3 regions of the Pseudoalteromonas sp. H103 genome follow, and region 2 is predicted to be linked to each of the others. Evidence: predicted binding sites of a transcription regulator. Region 2 holds the regulator's gene; each other region holds the start of a gene.
The links. Region 2 encodes MetJ, which represses methionine synthesis genes. Its sites were predicted from a motif close to TAGACGTCTAGACGTCTA; they were not measured.
Positions count from the first base shown of each region.

Region 1: the regulator MetJ is predicted to act here: its motif matches at 3,675-3,692, upstream of metK (methionine adenosyltransferase).
Region 3: the regulator MetJ is predicted to act here: its motif matches at 2,934-2,951, upstream of ATS74_RS01510 (methylenetetrahydrofolate reductase).

Region 1 is NZ_LOFG01000001.1:351,922-358,863, reverse strand. Features, by position in the region: gene ATS74_RS01670 (NRAMP family divalent metal transporter) at 1-197, opposite strand, end outside; gene hpf (ribosome hibernation-promoting factor, HPF/YfiA family) at 337-693, opposite strand; gene ppnP (pyrimidine/purine nucleoside phosphorylase) at 874-1,188, opposite strand; gene tkt (transketolase) at 1,498-3,489, opposite strand; gene metK (methionine adenosyltransferase) at 3,794-4,945, shown strand; gene ATS74_RS01645 (hypothetical protein) at 5,115-5,657, shown strand; gene ATS74_RS01640 (5-formyltetrahydrofolate cyclo-ligase) at 5,676-6,272, shown strand; gene rpiA (ribose-5-phosphate isomerase RpiA) at 6,310-6,942, shown strand, end outside.
Region 2 is NZ_LOFG01000002.1:116,356-123,297, forward strand. Features, by position in the region: gene metL (bifunctional aspartate kinase/homoserine dehydrogenase II) at 1-1,243, opposite strand, end outside; partial or broken gene metB (cystathionine gamma-synthase) at 1,413-2,659, opposite strand; gene metJ (met regulon transcriptional regulator MetJ) at 2,928-3,248, shown strand; gene ATS74_RS03775 (malic enzyme-like NAD(P)-binding protein) at 3,313-4,554, opposite strand; gene rpmE (50S ribosomal protein L31) at 5,070-5,285, opposite strand; gene priA (primosomal protein N') at 5,516-6,942, shown strand, end outside.
Region 3 is NZ_LOFG01000001.1:317,608-324,549, forward strand. Features, by position in the region: gene ATS74_RS01500 (DEAD/DEAH box helicase) at 1-814, shown strand, start outside; gene ATS74_RS01505 (sensor domain-containing diguanylate cyclase) at 873-1,850, shown strand; gene ATS74_RS01510 (methylenetetrahydrofolate reductase) at 1,934-2,890, opposite strand; gene ATS74_RS01515 (M16 family metallopeptidase) at 3,150-6,029, shown strand; gene ATS74_RS01520 (helix-turn-helix transcriptional regulator) at 6,117-6,431, opposite strand; gene ATS74_RS01525 (hypothetical protein) at 6,433-6,840, opposite strand.

The DNA of each region.
Region 1 (6,942 bases), on a different contig from region 2:
TATTCCATACCAAAACGAAAAAAAGGATATTTTAATACGTTAACAACCAATATTAACCAAAATAGTTGCCAACCAAATAATGCACCTGCTTGAGTTGATGCTACTAAGTGAGATCCGCCAATCGCGGCGGTGGCCATTAAAATGCCTGGGCCAAGGGCACCTAAACGAGATTTCCATGTTGCTTGTGTTTGCTGCATTAATTTCTCAAAATATGTGTGTTGTGCGCTCTTTTTACTAATTTATTTAATTAATAAACTGCAAGAGCGCATAACTTACCTAATTTACAGGCAATAAAAAAGAGCCCTTAGGCTCTTTTTAATAACACAAACAAAACTTTTACTTAAGTTCCATCTCTTGGATGATTTCGTGTGCAATTTCAGGCGTTGTACTTACAGGCTTTTCGTGTAGGTTTGCTTTTATTTGCCCTTTTCGATGTTTTAGTGCCGCATCGAGTTTTTTAGCTGCGCTTGCAATAGCTGGGTACATAACTTCGTTTTCCCCTTTTACCGATATACGCGCACCTTCGTAATTAGTGCTAATTTCTGCTTGGATCTTATGATGTTCTTTAGACAAAATAATATCGAGTGCAATAAGTGATGGGAAATGGCTCTCGATTTTTGAAAACTTTTCGTTGATATGCTCTCTAATAGAGTCAGTAACGTCAACATGGTGACCAGAAAGATTAATTTTCATAGGGTATCCTTTTATTTGTTACCTCATAAATAGTATTGGGGGCTATTTAGATTAACACAAGGAAAAAGGTGAGATATTTGAGGTTTATTTACTAGTTTTGCTGATTTAAATCATGGGTTGTGCAAAGTTTATGCAAAGCCCATTAACCATGGGCTTTCAGACGTCTAGCAGTACTAGCTATTAATCTGTGTACGAGCAACAGTAGTCGGCAAAATCTACCACTTTTACTTTAAAGCTTACGTTAGCATCTACGTTAAACGATTCGCCCGCGTTAAATGTTTTCCACTCACTCTCGCCTGGTAATAAAATATCCCACTGACCACCTAAAAGCTCCATGAGTTCTTTTTTGCTTGTATCAAATACAAATTCACCTGGCTGCATAAAACCTAATGTTTTAGTTGTTCCATCGCTAAGCACAACCGTACGGCTCGATACTTTTCCGTCAAAATACACGTTAGCTTTTTTAATTACACTTACATTATCAAACTGAGACATTTTAGCTCCTGCTATTAATTTAAGATTTTTGTTTATAAATTTTATCGCACTACCTTGCCTGATAGAAAAATGCCTTGCAAGGAAAGTACATTGAAAGTTACTCACTTGCGGTTTTAAAACTGTGTTTTTAGATATTAATAGCTGCGCTTTTTACGTGGCAGGCTTTTTATTTATAGAAAAAGGTTGAATGTGTATTTCTTGGGTAAACACCAAGCTTGCATACATTTAAAAGCAATGTTTTATATTAGCTCCAACAAAAAAGCCCGCTCTGTTTTCACAGGGCGGGCTTTTAAATATTAAAACTAACGGTTAAAACAACGCGTTTGCTTTGCTTACAATGTTTTCTACAGTAAAGCCAAAGTGCTCAAACAGCTCGCCAGCAGGGGCAGACTCACCAAAGGTAGTCATACCTACTACAGCGCCGTTTAGGCCTACGTACTTGTACCAGTAGTCAGCAATACCTGCTTCTACTGCTACGCGGCGTGTAACTGATGCCGGTAATACACTTTCTTTGTACTGTGCAGATTGATCTTCAAAGGCATCTGTACACGGCATAGATACAACTCGTACCTTTTTACCTTGGCTGCGTAGCTCTGTTGCTGAATCTTGTGCTAACTGAACTTCAGAACCCGTTGCAATAATAATTAGCTCCGGATTACCGTCACAGCTAAGGATGTAACCACCCTTTTTAACATCGCTTAATTGCTGTGCGTCACGCGATTGCTGCTCAAGGCCTTGGCGAGTAAAGATTAGCGATGTAGGGCCGTCTTTACGTTCAATAGCTTGTTGCCATGCAATTGCCGACTCAACTTGGTCACACGGGCGCCAGTTGTATAGATTAGGCGTTAAACGCATGCTTGCAATTTGCTCTACCGGTTGGTGAGTTGGACCATCTTCACCTAGGCCGATTGAATCGTGCGTGTATACAAAAATGCTTGGTTGCTTCATTAGTGCAGCCATACGTACCGCATTTTTTGCATATTCAACAAACATTAAAAACGTAGCACCGTAAGGAATAAAGCCTTTATGAAGGGCAATACCATTCATAATGGCCGACATACCAAACTCACGTACACCGTAGTAAATGTAGTTACCGCTTGCATCGTCGTGTGTTAAGCCTTTAGATCCATCCCAAATTGTTAAGTTTGAGCCTGCTAAATCGGCTGAGCCACCCATGAATTCTGGTAATAACGGACCAAATGCGTTTAGTGCATTTTGTGACGCTTTACGAGATGCAGGATTTGCTGGGTTTGCTTGTAGTTGCTCAATGTATTCTTGAGATTTTGCAGCCCAGTCGCCCGGAAGTTCGTTATTAATACGGCGCTTGTATTCTACTGCAAGCTCTGGGTATGCTTTTGCGTATGCTGCAAATTTTTCATCCCAGCTTGATTCTTGCTGCTGGCCTTTTTCTTTGCTATCCCACTGTGCGTAAATATCAGCAGGAATTTCGAATGCATCGCCAGTCCAACCTAAAAATTCGCGAGACGCTTTAATTTCGTCATCACCTAGTGGAGCACCGTGACAGTCGTGGCTACCTGATTTATTAGGCGAACCGTAACCAATCACTGTTTTACAACAAATTAGTGATGGTTTGTCGGTAACACTTTTAGCCTCTGCTATTGCAGCACTAACAGCATCGCTGTCGTGGCCATCAACGCCACTTATTACATGCCAACCGTATGCTTTAAAGCGAGCCGGCGTATCATCTGTAAACCAACCTTCTACTTCACCATCGATTGAAATGCCGTTGTCATCCCAAAACGCAACAAGTTTACCTAGGCCTAATGTGCCAGCAAGTGAACCCGCTTCATGAGAAATACCTTCCATTAGGCAACCGTCGCCTAAAAATGCATAGGTAAAATGATCAACAATATCGTAACCTTCGCGGTTAAATTGTGCAGCAAGTGCTTTTTCAGCAATCGCCATACCTACCGCATTTGTGATCCCTTGACCTAGTGGACCCGTAGTAGTTTCGATTCCTGGTGCATAACCGTACTCAGGGTGACCTGGCGTTTTAGAATGCATTTGACGGAAGTTTTTAATTTCGTCCAGTGGTAAGTCGTAACCAGTTAGGTGCAATAGAGAATAGATAAGCATTGAACCGTGGCCGTTTGAAAGAATAAATCTGTCACGGTCAGCCCACTCTGGATTAGTTGGATTATGATTTAGATAATCGCGCCATAATACTTCAGCGATATCGGCCATGCCCATAGGGGCTCCAGGGTGACCAGATTTGGCCTTTTGTACTGCGTCCATTGACAAGACGCGAATAGCATTTGCAAGTTCTTTGCGAGATGGCATGAATTCTCCTACCTTTATGTGTATTTGCGCGGGTATTTATGTGTTCATTAATGCTCTTAAATATCTTAAGAGCTGTTATGGCAACCATTCTTACTTATTGTGGGTGCAGTGTGCAATTAAAAACCCCATAAAAAAGGGGCATTATGAATATTTTTTAAGACCGAAAAGTTATTACTCATTTTATTTAGACGTCTAGGCGTAAAAACACTATGCAAGCAGTTTTGTTTTAGATAAAATACGCCCCTTAATTTTTTAGCGCTAATACCGACGTTTGTGAAGCGCAATATTTGTGAGCAGAAATACAATGGCAAAACATTTATTTACTTCTGAATCTGTTTCTGAAGGTCATCCGGATAAAATCGCCGATCAAATCTCTGATGCGGTACTTGATGCTATCCTAGAGCAAGACTCTCATGCCCGTGTTGCGTGCGAAACTTACGTAAAAACCGGTATGGTTATGGTTGGTGGTGAAATCACTACTAGCGCATGGGTTGATATTGAAGAAATTACACGTAAAACAGTACGTGAAATTGGCTACACACACTCAGACATGGGTTTCGATGCAGACTCGTGTGCAATTTTAAACACTATTGGTAAACAGTCTCCTGATATTAACCAAGGTGTTGACCGTACTAGCCCAGAAGAACAAGGCGCAGGCGATCAAGGCTTAATGTTTGGTTACGCATGTAACGAAACAGAAGTACTCATGCCAGCTCCAATTACTTACTCACACCGTTTAGTACAGCGCCAAGCGCAAGTACGTAAAAGCGGTGAGCTTAACTGGTTACGCCCAGATGCAAAATCTCAAGTTACATTTGCATACGAAAACGGTAAGCCAGTAGGTATTGATGCTGTAGTACTTTCTACTCAGCACAGCGAAGACATTTCACAAAAAGATTTAGTAGAAGCGGTGATGGAAACTATCATCAAGCCGGTACTTCCTGCAGAGCTTATTACAAGCGCGACTAAATTTTTCATTAACCCAACAGGTCGTTTTGTAATTGGCGGACCAATGGGCGATTGTGGTTTAACAGGTCGTAAAATCATTGTTGATACATACGGTGGTATGGCGCGTCATGGTGGTGGTGCTTTCTCTGGTAAAGATCCATCAAAAGTTGACCGCTCAGCTGCATACGCTGCACGTTACGTTGCTAAAAACGTAGTAGCTGCAGGTCTTGCTGATAAGTGTGAGTTACAAGTATCTTACGCAATCGGTGTTGCAGAGCCTACCTCTATCAGCGTTGAAACATTTGGTACAAGCAAGCTAGAAGAAAGCCGTTTAATCGAGCTTATTCGTGAACACTTTGACCTACGCCCTTACGGCTTAATTCAAATGCTTGATTTAGAGCGCCCTATCTACCTTCCTACAGCGGCTTACGGCCACTTTGGTCGCGACGAATTCCCTTGGGAACGTACAGATAAAGCAGACGCACTTCGCGCAGCTGCTGGCCTTTAAGCCAACACAGTACAAAAATATAAACGGCCCTTTTTAGGGCCGTTTTTATATCTAACGTTTAACTATATTGTTTATAGAGCGTCTGCAAAATAACAATAAAATCAATCTCGAACTCTTTTGCACTTTAGGTATATACTCACTTTATTATAAAAGCTTTAGGGATAGTTTAATGGCCGACAACTTTCGCGTTATATTTGTAGAACTTGCACAAGGTGTTGATAGCAAAACAGCGTGCGTAAATTTAGCAACTAAACTAAAAACGTCAGAAGAAAAAGTGGCTCTTTTTTTAAAGGGCAAACCATTATTTGCGCCAAGTAATAAAGATAAAGCGCTAAAACAAGCCAAGCTCTTAGCGAGCCTCGGCATTAAAAGTAAACTACAAGCAAGTACATCGCCAACGCCCTCTCAACAAATGCCAAGCAGCCAGCGCGATGAAAGAATTTTTGATGCACTAGATTACATTACGAGTAGCTTAATTCGCTTAGAAGAAAAACTTGAAGAGCTAGAGCAACGTCTTCCTGAAGCCCAATTAAAAGCACCTGATGAAAGTACAGATGAATGGCAAGACGACGACTTAATGCTTGATGAAGAGCTAATAACAACACCAGCAAAGCGTAGTAATTTGTTTCTATATATATTAATAGCTACCGTCGTTATTTTGCTGATTTTGCTTGCTGTTTATTTAGGTTTTCCAAATTTATTTTCTTTTTAGGTGCGGTTAAATAGTTAAATGAGCAATAAACGAGCACAAATAAGAACTCAAATACGTAAAATACGTAATAGCTTGCCAAAAAGTCAGCAATCGATCGCGGCCCAATCGTTAAAAGTGAATTTTACTCAACACCTAAAAAGCAAAAAAACACCTAACAAGAAGCATATTGCCATTTATTTCAGTAATGATGGCGAGCTAGATACCTCTTTGTTAATTAATGAATTATGGCAACAAAACCACACACTTTACCTTCCTGTAATTCACCCATTTAATGGCGCTACATTGCTATTTCAGCGCTATGAAAAAAACTCACCCATGAAGGCAAATCGCTATGGTATCTTGGAGCCTAAGCTGAACTGCTCTCAAATATGCCCATTAACTGATTTAGATTACTTACTTATGCCATTAGTTGCATTTGATAACCAAGGTAACCGGTTAGGAATGGGAGGTGGGTTTTACGATAAAACACTGGCACAACTTCACCAAGGCAATTGGCAAAAACCGCAACTTATTGGCTTAGCACATAGCTGTCAAAAAGTAGACGCACTGCCTATTGAATCGTGGGATGTACCACTTAAAACTATTATTACTCCTGATAAAATTTATCAATGGTAATAAGCACTCACTACACATTTGATATATGAGCATGACAATGACGCAAGACGAATTAAAAAAAGCAGCAGCATGGGCTGCACTCGAGTTTGTTAAAGAAAACACTATTGTTGGTGTTGGTACAGGCTCTACCGTAAATCATTTTATTGATGCCCTTGGTACAGTAAAAGACACCATAACGGGTGCAGTATCAAGCTCTGAAGCTTCAACAGCGCGCCTAGAAGCGCTAGGTATTGAAGTGTTTGAGCTAAATAACATTGATGTACTTGATGTATACGTAGATGGTGCAGATGAAATTAACGCCCAAAATGAAATGATCAAAGGCGGCGGTGCAGCACTTACCCGTGAAAAAATTGTAGCAGCGGTAGCAAAACAGTTTGTGTGTATTGTTGATGACACAAAACTAATAGATACATTGGGCGACTTCCCGCTTCCGGTAGAAGTTATACCAATGGCACGCAGCTACGTTGCACGTGAATTATTAAAACTTGGTGGTGACCCTGTGTACCGCCAAGGCGTAGTAACAGATAACGGTAACGTTATTTTAGATGTACACAATTTAAGTATTAGTAATGCCAAACAACTTGAAACACAGATTAATTCAATTGTTGGCGTAGTTACCAACGGCCTATTTGCAATGCGCGGCGCTGATAAAGTAATTATCGGCACTAAA
Region 2 (6,942 bases):
TTTGCACATCACTATCAATAAATTGGTCAGTTAGTAATAAAACATAACCATTATCTTGATGTACAAAACGCGGTTTTATAGTTTGCTCAGCTAATACTTCTAAAGCTTGCAGTTTAAGTGTGCCGATGTCTTGCTCTGGTGCAACAACTGCACAGCCGTTTAAATTCGACTCACTAATATTAGCTCTACCAGCAAAGTAATTAATAACTTGATATGTTTGTGCAGCCGGTACGACTAAATATACTTCGCCATTATGGTTAAAGTGATGAAGACTATGCTGAATAAGCTGGCTAACACTTGCAACCTCACCTTCACTCAAGCCTTCTACTGTTAATAAATCAACATTTTGTAGCGTCGTTATAAAGCGCTTTTTCTTAGCTAGACCTTCTTTAACAATATGAGTTGGACTTGCTTGAACATCAAAACTACTGCGTACAGCTAGCTTTATATTGGTATTTTTTAAAGGCGATAACGTTTTAGCATGCAAAACGGGGTTGCCTAATCGTGCTAGTAAGTTGGCCTGAGTGCGACACACTTTAGCGTACTTAATTGCCTTTTTTACTTTACGCGGATCAGTACTAAATACACCTTGCGTGTCAGTCCAAATGCATACCTGTTTGGCATCACAATAACTGGCAAGTAATGCAGCGCTGTAATCGCTACCATTACGACCAAGCGTTACCGTATCGCCAAGTGTGTTTGCCGCTATGAACCCGGTTACTACATTCACTTTGTTGGCATCAATAACACTGTTACATTGCAGCTTATTTTGAGCATGGTGTAATTCGCCATCATTTAAAGTAAAAAGCAGGCGAGCATCGTGTGCGCAGGCATGTACGTTTAACTGTCGTAAATATGCAGCCAATAATCGTGCAGACCATAACTCACCATGGGCAAGTAATTGCGCTTCTTTGAGCTGCTCACTTTGCGCTAAGCTTGCAATTATATTTAGTTCTTCTAGTAATGTTTTAAGTACGCTGCGCTTTAAATCAGCTTGTAATAATTGCTCAATTAAATCGCTTTGATGGTTATTTAACTGCAGTAAAATATCAGCGACAGCTTGTGTGTCTTGCTGCTGATAACTTTGCCACAACGACACAAGTGTATCTGTGGTTTTACCAGCAGCAGATACCACAACACAGTCGCCTGGCTGAGTATGCCCAATAATTATTTTAGCTACGCTTTGATAGCGCTCACTAGAGCTTAAGCTTGAGCCACCAAATTTATGTACACAATTGACCATATTTATACCAATTCGCTTAATTAAGATGTCTATTTTGAGAATAAGAAAACCGTGTCGATAACAAGGCAAAAATTTCGTTGTTTAGTTGTTCTATATGAAAAATTTTTAACGAAGTTAGCGCCGGTTTAATCCCTCAAATTGATTAGGTATTATTGCGCATTGGTATTACTTACCAAAGCGCCGGGCGGGCTGCACTTAATTTCACATACCACCAGGCGTGCCAGCACCTTTACCTACACGGCCAATGTTTTTATTTTGCCCTGGTTTTACAAGTTCAAACACGCGTTCGAAATCAGCAACTAAGTCGTTTATATCTTCAATACCTACCGAAATACGAATGAGCGTATCACCCACCCCCGCTTCTAAACGGGCTTTAGGCTCCATTCCTGCATGCGTCATCGTTGCAGGGTGGCAAATTAAGCTCTCTACGCCGCCTAGCGACTCTGCTAAGCTAAATGCCTCAAGGCTTGTTAAAAATGCCGCAGCGTCGTTAACATCGCCTTTAATATCAAAACTGACCATACCACCAAAGCCAAGTTGCTGAGCCTTTGCCAATGCATGTTGAGGGTGCGACTCAAGTCCTGGGTAGTAAACTTGGCTCACAAATTCAGAGCTTTCAAGGTACTTGGCAATTGCAAGTGCGTTTTCTTGATGCTGTCTTAAACGTACATTTAAAGTACGCAAGCCACGAAGCGTTAAATAGCTATCAAATGGTGCACCTGTAATACCAATGTTATTTGCCCACCAAGCTAACTCATCACCAAGTTCTTGTGTTGCAGCTATCACAGCGCCGCCCACAACATCAGAATGGCCATTGATATATTTAGTCGTCGAGTGAACAACAATATCTACACCAAATTTAATTGGGTTTTGCAGCGCAGGTGATAAAAACGTGTTATCTGCAGCAACAAGTGCCCCGCACTGCTTAGCTATATCAGTCACTGCTTTAATATCTGTTAAGCGCAGTACCGGGTTACTTGGTGTTTCAATCCATATTAATTTAGGTTTTATTGCTAAAATTTTATCTAAGTTTTCTTGCTTGGTTAAATCTAAAACTTCAAGCTTTAGTAATCCGCGTTTTTGCAAAGACGTAAATAAACGGTAGCTTCCACCATAACAATCATGTGGAATAACCAGTGTATCGTCATTATTTAATAACTGAGTCGCTAAATGCACGGCAGCCATGCCTGTGGCAGTAATAATACCGCGCGCACCACCTTCAAGTTCAGCCAATGTTTCAGCTAATATATCGCGATTGGGATTACCGCTGCGCCCATAATCGTACTGACGCTTAGTATCAAAGTCGGCAAACGAATACGTAGTCGATAAATAAATTGGCGGAACTACAGCGCCATGGTGTTTATCTGCATCTACGCCATTACGTACTGCAATAGTCGCTTTGTTTTTTTCGCTCATATTCGTCACCTGATTAATTTGGATGTTTAGACGTCTAAAAGAGTAAGTTATCCATTTTGATAAGTCAAAGCTTTTAAAGCTCTAGATGGCTAAAAATAACTAACTTATAAAACTTGAATGGGGCTATATTTACAATTACAGCCGGCTTATTAAGATAGATTGGTATCTATTATTTGACTATCTTTTTTAAATCGATAGAATTTCACGCATATTTACACGCTTTTTACGCCGTGTGAGAAATTAATAATCTGAGGCAACGATACATCTTATGGCTAAATGGAATGGTGAGTATATTCACCCATACGCAGAACACGGGAAAAAATCAGAGCAAGTTAAAAAGATCACCGTTTCGATCCCGCTAAATGTATTAAAAGTTTTAACGGATGAGCGCACGCGCCGTCAAATAAATAACCTTCGCCATGCAACAAACAGTGAGTTGTTATGCGAAGCGTTTTTGCATGCATTTACAGGCCAGCCATTACCAAATGACGATGACTTACGCAAAGACAATGCAGAAAAAGTACCTGAAGAAGTTAAAAAGATAATGCAAGAAATGGGTTTAGAAGTGCCTATTTTAAACGAAGAATAAATCGTTACCTTTTTAATCAAAAACCTCAGCCATTGCTGAGGTTTTTTTGTTTTAGCATATACCTTTAAGCCATGTAATTTTCAGGTAAGTCAATTTGCGCAACACCCGATTCTACCGCAGCTACAGCTACAGCTTTAGCTATACGAGGTAGTAAACGCGGATCCATTGGCTTAGGAATAATGTACTGTGCACCAAATTCAAGCTTATCAACACCCGCAGCTTTTAATACTTCTGCTGGTACTGGCTCTTTAGCAATACTACGAATAGCTTCTACCGCAGCAATTTTCATTTCATCGTTAATAGCGCTTGCGCGCACATCTAGTGCACCACGAAAAATAAACGGAAAACATAAAACGTTGTTAACTTGATTAGGGTAGTCAGAGCGCCCCGTTGCCATAATTAAGTCGTTGCGTGCACCATGAGCAAGTGCAGGATCGATCTCAGGATCTGGGTTTGAACATGCAAACACCACAGGTTTTTCTGCCATTAGCTTTAAATCTTCAGCTGCTAGCAAGTTAGGGCCAGAAACGCCTACAAATACGTCAGCGTCTGCAATTACATCTTGTAAAGTACGTTTATCGGTATTGTTAGCAAACAGCTGCTTGTATTCGTTTAAGTCATCACGACGTGTATGAATAACACCCTTACGGTCCAACATATAAATATGCTCGCGAAGTGCGCCACACTTAATTAGCAGCTCCATACACGCAACGGCAGCAGCGCCTGCACCTAAACATACAATAATCGCATCTTCAATTGACTTACCCTGCACTTCTAGCGCGTTTAGCATGCCTGCAGCAGTCACAATAGCAGTACCGTGTTGATCATCATGAAAAACCGGAATACTACAGCGCTCTATTAATGCTTTTTCAATTTCAAAACACTCTGGTGCTTTAATATCTTCAAGGTTGATACCGCCAAAAGTATCAGCAATATTTGCAACCGTATTGATAAAATCTTCAGTGGTACGATGCTTAACTTCAATATCGATTGAATCAAGCCCAGCAAAACGTTTAAACAATAACGCTTTACCTTCCATTACAGGCTTAGATGCTAAAGGCCCTAAATTCCCTAGGCCTAAAATTGCAGTGCCATTAGTAATTACCGCAACCATATTACCTTTGCCGGTATATTTATAAGCATTAGCAGGGTCAGCAGCTATTTCACGAACGGGTTCGGCAACACCGGGGCTATACGCAAGCGCAAGATCTTGAACCGTTTCGGCGGGCTTGGTTAGTTCAATGCTAATTTTACCTGGTACTGGGTGTGAGTGATAATGTAGTGCTTGTTCACGAAAGTCTGACATAACGCGATGGTATCCTGCAATTTAAGTTAAAGTGAGAGGTGGTGTCTTGGGGTAAGATACCCTTATTATTTTTAAATTCCAAGCAATATCAGGTCTATCCTGTTATATGCTATATCCTTTAATTTTAAGAGGTTTTTCAGTAACTTTGCTGGATTATATCGACATTTAATAAATAAAAATTCACCAAAAAAGGTCGTTTTGAGGTGCTTTTATGTCTCCAATGTTCTTTATAAAATGTACGTTTAAAGTATTACTATAAATCTAAAATAATAGCCTATTACTCTACTTTAAAAACAGATGACTCCACGTTGGCTACTTTTATCAACCTAGTTAAAAAATGTACTAACTAAAATATAGAGAATATAAATAGATTTGTCTGCAAAGGTTTATGCATACTCATAATAAAAGGCAGAAATAGTTATGCAAAAGAGGAAATAACTAAAGTCGCTTGAATAATTAAATTTTAGGCACAAAAAAAGCACCCTAAGGTGCTTTTTTTAACTAAACAGCAATAATTACTTCTTGCTGCTAAGTGCACCGAAGCGCTTGTTGAAGCGATCAACACGGCCGCCAGTGTCTAAAATCTTTTGCTTACCAGTGTAAAACGGGTGACACGCAGAACATACGTCTAAGTGAATGTCTTTACAAAGAGTTGAGCTAGTTTCGAATTTGTTTCCGCATGAACATGTTGCAGAAATTACTTCGTACTTAGGGTGAATACCTTCTTTCATAGGAACCTCTAGTTAAGGCCGCATCGCTCTCCAAACCCGAAGTCTGGCACCATACGTCGTTAAAACAAATTTGTTGGTCGCGAATTTTATCCAACAACAACCCCCTACACAAGTATTAATTTATGTTTTTGCTAAAAAAGTGAACAACCTCTTTCTATAGTGCTATTCCTTATAGGTTTTTAGACATATTTTTAGTACATTAGGCAATTAATTTTATGGGTGAAGTTGTTATGCGTTTTGTTGAAGTTGCTATTAAAGTCCCGCTACCACGCACCTTTGACTATAAAGTAGAAGAACAACTCAGCGGGTTATCAACACTGCTTGAGCCGGGCATGCGTGTTTTAGTGCCATTTGGCAATCAAAAGAAAGTAGCTGTTATTCTCAGTGTTAAAAATACGACTGACGTACCAGAGAACAAAATAAAAAACATAATAGAAGTCATCGACGATACCCCTATTTTAAGCGCCCAGCACTTAGATTTACTTAGCTTTACAGCTCGATATTATTGCTACCCACTTGGCGAAACTATACACATTGCGTTACCGGGGGCTCTTCGCCAAGGTGAATCACCCGATAAAACCAGTATTAATATGGTTACCCTTACTGAGAAAGGCGCAAAAGTCCCTTCGCTAAAAGCTAAAACTCAGTTAAACCTATTAAAGCAGCTATCGCAATCAGGTAAATCATCGTTAACTGAATTAAAAGCGCTAGGCTTTAGTAAAAAAACAATCGATAGCTTAATAGATAAAGATTTAATAACACAAACTATTGAGCACGATAATCAATGGCAAAGTGTTGCGCCTACCGTTGGTACCAAACCCGTATTAAATAAGGAACAAGCTGTTGCCTGTACTGCCATTAACCAAAGCACTGGCTTTAAAAGCTTTTTATTAGAAGGTGTCACGGGCAGTGGTAAAACCGAAGTATATTTACAGTGCCTTGAGGAAGTTTTAAAGCGCGGCGAGCAAGCATTAGTATTAGTGCCAGAAATAGGCCTGACGCCGCAAACTGTAAACCGTTTTCGTCGCCGCTTTCCTGATACACCGATTATGTTATGGCACTCGGCTCTTACAGACAACGAACGCTTACAAACATGGCGCTTTTGCGAAAAAGGCAGTTGCGCTATAGTAATAGGCACACGTTCGAGTATCTTCCTGCCATTTTTAAAACTCGGTATGATAGTGGTTGATGAAGAGCACGACTCATCATTCAAGCAACAAGACACCTTACGCTACCACGCTCGAGATTTAGCAGCGTACCGTGCTTTTCAACACAAAATACCGCTTATTTTAGGCAGTGCAACGCCCGCACTCGAAACCCTACATAAAGCTATAAATAACAAATACCAGCTTTTAAGTCTTACTGAACGAGCGCAAACGGCCACCGATAACCAATTTAAATTACTTGATATGAAAGGGCAGCCTGACCAAGCAGGGATTGCACATGCAAGCCTTGCAACTATGCGCCAACATTTAAATCGTGGTAAACAGGTTATGGTGTTTTTAAATCGGCGTGGTTTTTCTCCCACTCTTATTTGTCATGAGTGTGGCTGGCTAAGCGAGTGCAAACGCTGTAGTACCAGTGCGACTTTTCACAAAGCGATAGGCCAAATGATTTGTCATCACTGTGGCGATCAATACCATGTCCCGCATCAATG
Region 3 (6,942 bases), on a different contig from region 2:
TGTGATACTTTCAAGTGTTGATTCATTAGTGTTTGATGAAGCAGACCGCATGCTCGACATGGGCTTTATTGACGAAATAAAACGTATTCTGCGCCACATTCCAGGCGATCGCCAAACTTTATTGTTCTCAGCAACATTTGACGATAGCGTGTTTGAGTTGAGTAAAAAGCTACTTAAAAACCCTGAGCTTATAGAGGTTGATAAACGTAACTCGGCTGCCGTTGAAGTAGAGCAAGTTATTTATTCGGTAGATGAAGACAGAAAGCGTGAGCTGGTATCACACATGATTGGTATGAAAAACTGGCGCCAAGTACTCATATTTACGCGTACTAAACAAATGGCCGATAAGCTTGCTAAAGAAATGTGTAAAGACGGTTTAAAAACAGAATCCATTCATGGTGATAAATCGCAAGGCGCGCGCGACCGTGCACTACAAAACTTTAAAGAAGGCACTACACGCGTATTAGTTGCCACTGATGTAGCTGCGCGCGGGCTCGATATTCCTGCGCTTAAATACGTAATAAATTTTGAACTGCCATACATAGCTGAAGACTACGTGCACCGTATTGGCCGTACAGGTCGCGCCGGTGAGCAAGGCCTTGCAATGTCGCTAGTAAGTATTGATGAGCAATGGTTACTGGAAGAAATAGAAGTACTGCTTGATACGCGTTTAGCGCCTCAATGGTTAGAAGGTTACGAGCCAGATTTAAACAAAAAGCCTAAAGATAATCGTAAAAACACCAATAAAGCGCGAAAAGATCGTGATAAAAAACGCATTACAGGTCAAAGAGCACCCAGTAGACGCCGTAAGTAATAGCTTTTGTTTCGCTTTTTTGCCTATACTTGAGCTAATAAATAGCTGAGGTAAAGTTATGTTTGAAACGGATCAATGGGCATTTTCGGGAGTCGATGGCCAAATATCACTGCACAAATGGCAAAAGACCATTGATCTTATTACGGGGCTGTTTTCGGCTCCGTCAGGTTATATAGTACAGGCAACTAGCAAAGGCTACCGGGTTGTAATTAGAAGTAATGAAGGCGGCTCTAACTTTGAAACCAACTCAATACTCCCTCCACAAACACCTCTTTTTTGCAGATACGTAGCGGAAAATAACAATATTTTATATGTTAACGATGCCTGCAATAATGAGCAATGGAATACCATGCCTGAGGTTGTTGAAGATGGCGTTCAATCATACCTAGGATTACCCATTCATTGGCCCGAAGGTGATGTGTTTGGCACGCTATGTTTAAAAGACACAAAACAAACTAGTTATACCGATGAGTATTTTGAGCTAATAGAGCAGCTTCGCGACTTGATTGAAGACGATTTAGCGCTTATTTATAGCTTTGAGCAAATGCGCGAAATAGCCATGCTTGACCCACTTACAAACATTTATAACCGCCGCGCACTTACCTTGCTAGCTCAGCAAAAGCTTAACTTAGCACTGCGTTTAGGCTTTGACGTATGCTGCTTGTTTATTGATATAAACGATTTTAAAAAATTAAACGATACCTGCGGCCATGAAGTAGGCGACAAAGCGTTAATTATTTTGGCTAATACCCTAAAAACACATTTAATAGATGCTGATATAGTAGGGCGTTTAGGCGGCGACGAGTTTGTGGCTGTAATGCAGGTAAGTGATAAAAGTAAGCTTAGCTACATTATTAATAAAATTACCACTGAGTATTCAAAAGCTTTACTTAAAAAAGGTGTTCGCGATATATCGCTGAGTATTGGCTATAGCTTTACGGATAAACAAAAACAACCATTTGACGCATTACTCAATGACGCAGACCAAGCCATGTATAAAAATAAACAAGCTTATAAGCAGGCTAAAAAAGCTTAACAATAAAAGCAGTACACTTAATCATAGCGATAAAAAAGCAAGCTATTAGGCTTGCCAAGAAGGGTGTGAATTTAGTTTAACTTTTAAGCGATTTGTTTCTCAGCTAGGTTGAGCTCCATAATGGCTTTTAATAAACGGTATAAATTTATTGATGCATCAATTTCTTCTTTACGGTTTGTTAAGCTTTCAATATTTAAGCCCAGTGGCACGTCTAGGTGCGCACAGCTTTTAAGGATTAAGTCGAGGTTTTCGCGGCAAATACGTACAGATTCACTTAATGTGTTTTCTGCATCAAGCATGCGCCATTTGGTGGCTTCTGGCACTGAGATACCCAACCATTGCATAAACTCTAAGGTTTTTTCGCCGCCGCAGGGAGTAAACGTTAAAATAAGTCGTTTTGGTGTAATGCCTTGTGCTTTGCAGGTACGCGCGTAACTGGTGATTAAATCAATTGTGGCTTGCCCATCATAAACAGCCTGAGATATAAAAAACTGGCAACCTTGTGCTGTTTTTTCTATTAAGCGTTCGTGCTCATTTCGTTTACTTGAATGGCGTTCTGCAATAGTAACGCCACCTAAAAAGAAGTCATCACTTTGCTCTGCCAATGTTTTATAGGCATCCGGTAGGCTTAGTTTTATATCACCCACCGATGATGGGCTACCCACTAAAACCACATTTTTTAAATCGTAGTCGTTTTTAGTTTCGCTTAGCCAATCTTTAAATTCGCCTACGCCACGTTGCGCTACACTTTTATATGTAATTACATCTTGAGCAGATAAATTACGAAGTAATTGGCTGTATTCACGTGGGTCTACAGTTTGCTTAAACGGAAATGGGCGAGCTTGGTTAGTGCGGCTGCTTTCGTCTTGAATGTCGTAAATTATTACGCCGTCGTATTCAATTTCGTGCAAGCGCCCTAATAGCTTCTCTGCAATGGTTTTTAATTGCGCTTTATCGGTGCCAACTTTAGGCGGGGTAGTACCAATAAGATAAACACCTTGTTTGGTGTCTTCTATTTTCTCTTGAAGTGATAAAGCCATAATCCTCATTCCAGCTTAGTCCAATGTATGTAATTTAATATAGCAGCCATTTAGACGTCTAGATAGATTTATCTAATGAAAATTTTTCAACTTAGGTGAGGAATATTCATACTGACAATTTAATAAACCGCCTGATTGACACAGTTGTTTACATAAAAAATGGGCTAAAGCTCTTACATTTACTCGCTTTAAGGCATAATCGAATGTGAGTTAGTAATAAACCTAACAATAAATTTGCTCAATTTAAAAAGGGACAATAATGAAATTTAAATTATTAGCAACAAGCTTAGCGGTATCACTAGCGCTAACTGGCTGCGTAACACAGCAAAGCGAAAACACCCAAACAGCACAACAGCAGCAAACAACAAAAGCTGACGAACGTGTATTTTCGCAAGAGTACTTAATTGAAGAGCTAGATAACGGCTTACGTGTAATGGTAGTTAAAACCGATTACCCAGATGTAGTTTCGCTGCAAATTCCGGTATCAGTTGGCTCGCGCAATGAAGTAAAAGAAGGTAAAACCGGTTTTGCTCACTTTTTTGAGCACATGATGTTTAAAGGCTCTAAAAAATTTCCGCAAGACGAATACACTGCCATATTTAAAAATGCAGGGGTCGATAACCGTGCTTACACCACTAACGATTACACTAACTACCATTTAAATTTTTCAAAGCAGCACCTTGATAAAGTACTTGAAATTGAAGCCGATATTTTTCAAAACTTAACCTACACCGAAGAGCAATTTAGAACCGAAGCGCTAACGGTTAAAGGTGAATATTTAAAAAATAACGCCAGTCCAATTCGTAAATTATTAAGCGCTGTACGCGAAGAAGCCTTTGATAAGCATACCTATAAACATACCACTATGGGCTTTTTTGAAGATATAGAAGCCATGCCAGATCAAATGGCATACGGTAAAGAGTTTTTTGATAAGTTTTATAAGCCTGAATATGTATCGCTAGTGATTGTAGGGGATGTTGACCCTAAAGCCACTATGGCAATGGTTAAAAAGCATTGGGGTGGTTGGGAAAAAGGCGATTACGTTGCCGATATTAAAGCTGAGCCAAAGCAGCAAGCACCTAAATATATACATGAACAAAACGAAGCCTTACCAGGGCATTGGTTACTTGTATCGTATAAAGGTGCGCCATGGGAGCCTGCTAAAAAAGACAGAGCTGCGCTTGATTTAATCTCACAGCTTTATTTTTCAAACAACTCTGACTTATACCAAGAGCTTGTTGTTGATAAACAAATAGCGAGTCAAATGTTTACCTACAATCCAGAGACAAAAGATCCTGGTTTATTACATGTATTTGTAAAAGTTGAAAACGAAGAAGATTTAGCAAAAGCACGTGATGCAATTAACCGCACTTACGCTAAAGCACGCACTGAACTTGTTGATGAGCAAAAGTTAAGCGATTTAAAATCTAACCTTAAATACAGCTTTATTAATGGCTTAGATTCATCTCAAGCGATTGCATCAACCCTTGCAAGTTACATGCATTTTGAGCGCGACCCTGAGGTTATTAATCAGCTTTATAAATCGGCCGACAACATCACAGCACAAGATATTAAAGCCGTGGCTAATAAATACTTTGTAGATGACTCGCGTACAACCGTGACCATGTCGGCACTTGATAAAGCCCCAGGGTTTGAGCAAGAGGCTAACTTAAGTGCAGCAGTCGCAAAGCTTGAGCAAGCACCAGAGGCACCGGTATTTAAAGTGCTTGATAAAACTAATAGCTCGCCGCTGATTGACGTAAACTTTTTATTCAATACAGGTGCAGCCGCAGACCCTCAAGGTAAAAAAGGTGTAGCCGCGCTCACCGCCGCTATGCTTGCTCAAGGTGGCTCACAAAGTACTAGTTACAAAGAAATTCAAAAAGCGCTTTATCCGCTTGCGGGTAGCTTTGGTTATCAAATAGATAAAGAAATGCTGTCGTTCCAAGGGCGTATTCATAAAGATAACGCTGAAACTTGGTATGCACTTGTAAGTGATCAATTACTTAATCCAGGGTTTAGAGACGATGACTTTAAACGCCTTAAAAAGGAAATGATCGACGGTATTAAGTCGGGCTTAAAAGCCTCTAACGATGAAGAGCTTGGTAAAGAGGTGCTTTACAGTACGCTTTATAAAGGCCACCCATATGAGAGCTACAACTATGGTGATATTTCTGATTTAGAAGCACTTACCCTTGATGATGTTAAAGCATTCTATAACTCAGAGCTTACCCAATCTAAACTAACACTTGGTTTAATTGGCGCAGTGCCTAACGCACTTAAAGCAAATATTATGAGCGACTTAGCAACCTTACCTAAAGGTGAGCAAAGCCGTTTAAGTATTCCTGATGCGCCAGTCCTTAAAGGTCATCATGCAACAATTGTAGAAAAGTCGGCGCAATCTACCGCGGTATCGTTTGGTTTCCCAATTGATACTATTCGCAGCAGCGAAGATTGGACAGCACTTTGGCTTGTGCGCTCGTACTTTGGTGAGCATCGTAGTTCTAACTCATACTTGTATGAGCGAATTCGTCAAACACGTGGTATGAACTACGGTGATTACTCGTACATTGAATACTTCCCGCGTGGCATGTTTCAAACTAAGCCTGATGCAAACTTAGGGCGCTCTGAGCAAATATTCCAAATTTGGTTACGCCCGCTGCGCTCTAATAACGATGCACACTTTGCAACGCGTACTGCGTTGTTTGAACTTGATAAACTCATTAAAAATGGCTTAACCGAAAAAGGCTTTGAAGCAACTCGTAACTTTTTAATAAACTACGTGCCGCAGCTAGTAGCAAGTCAAAACCGTCAGTTAGGGTATGCACTTGATAGCGAATTTTACAACACAGAGTCGTTTGTAAAATACGTGACAAGTAAGCTTGAAAAGCTAACGCTTGCAGATGTTAATCGCGTGATAAAAGATAACCTTCAAACAGAAAACGTACAGTACGTGTTTATTACCGGTGACGGCGAAGACATGAAAAAACGTTTAGTGTCAGAGCAAACCTCACCAATGGTTTACAACACAGAAAAACCAGCAGCGCTTGTTGCTGAGGATAAAGTCATTGCCGATTACACATTAGCTATTCCAGCTAACAACATTGAAGTAATGGCTGTTGAAAAAGTGTTTCAGTAATTAATCTCTTTTTCTAACATATAAAAAATGCCCCAGTGCTTATAGCCTGGGGCATTTTTATTTAATTAGTGTTATTGAAGCGTAATATTAGTTAGTCGCTAAAAGCACTGAGCCTGCGCCTAGAGCAAAGCTTATTAAGGAGCTAATAACAACCCCCGCTAAAAAGCTTTTAGTTGGCGTACTTTTAACGTCATTATTTATAGGCTCATCAAGTTTAATTAGCTCGCCTTGGCGTACTTCAAGTACCGCGCAAAGCGCCATAGTGGTTTCTTTAGAAGCGGCGCCTTCTTTTTCTACCCGTTGAATGGTCCGCAAACTTACATCGCAGGCATCTGCGAGCTGTTGCTGCGTCCAATCTAACTTACTTCTAAGCGATTTAACTGTTGTAGGATTTAATTGCACGTTAAAGCTTCCCTACAAATAGTTCAACAATGGTTGCCGTTGTATAGCCAAACACCGCGCCACCTAATGTACAACCAGCAAGAAAAAATGCTGCCTTTTTAGGATCGTCTGAAAGACTACTTTGAACTTGTTTGTCTATCACACTGCTATTTTTATAAAGAGTGCACTCCAGACGCCCTGTAAGTATATTAAGCATGTCAAATTTTACTTGGTACTGTGAGCCCTCAAAAGCAAAAGAGTGTGTGCTTGCACAGTAGATATTTCGTTTTTTACTGAATAGGTCATCGTTTACAAACACTTCCTCTTTACCGGTAAAGTAACTTCCAAAACAGGCTATTTGATTATCACCATCTTGAAAGTAAAATTTATAACCAAGTTTTTTAGTATTCAATACATCGTTTTTCATCATCGTTATCCTTGTTGAGTTGACGATGCTAATTTAGCGGTAATTATTATTTTTTACGCCGTCAGTAGTATGCCAGTACTTGTTTTGACGTATGACAAAAAGCCT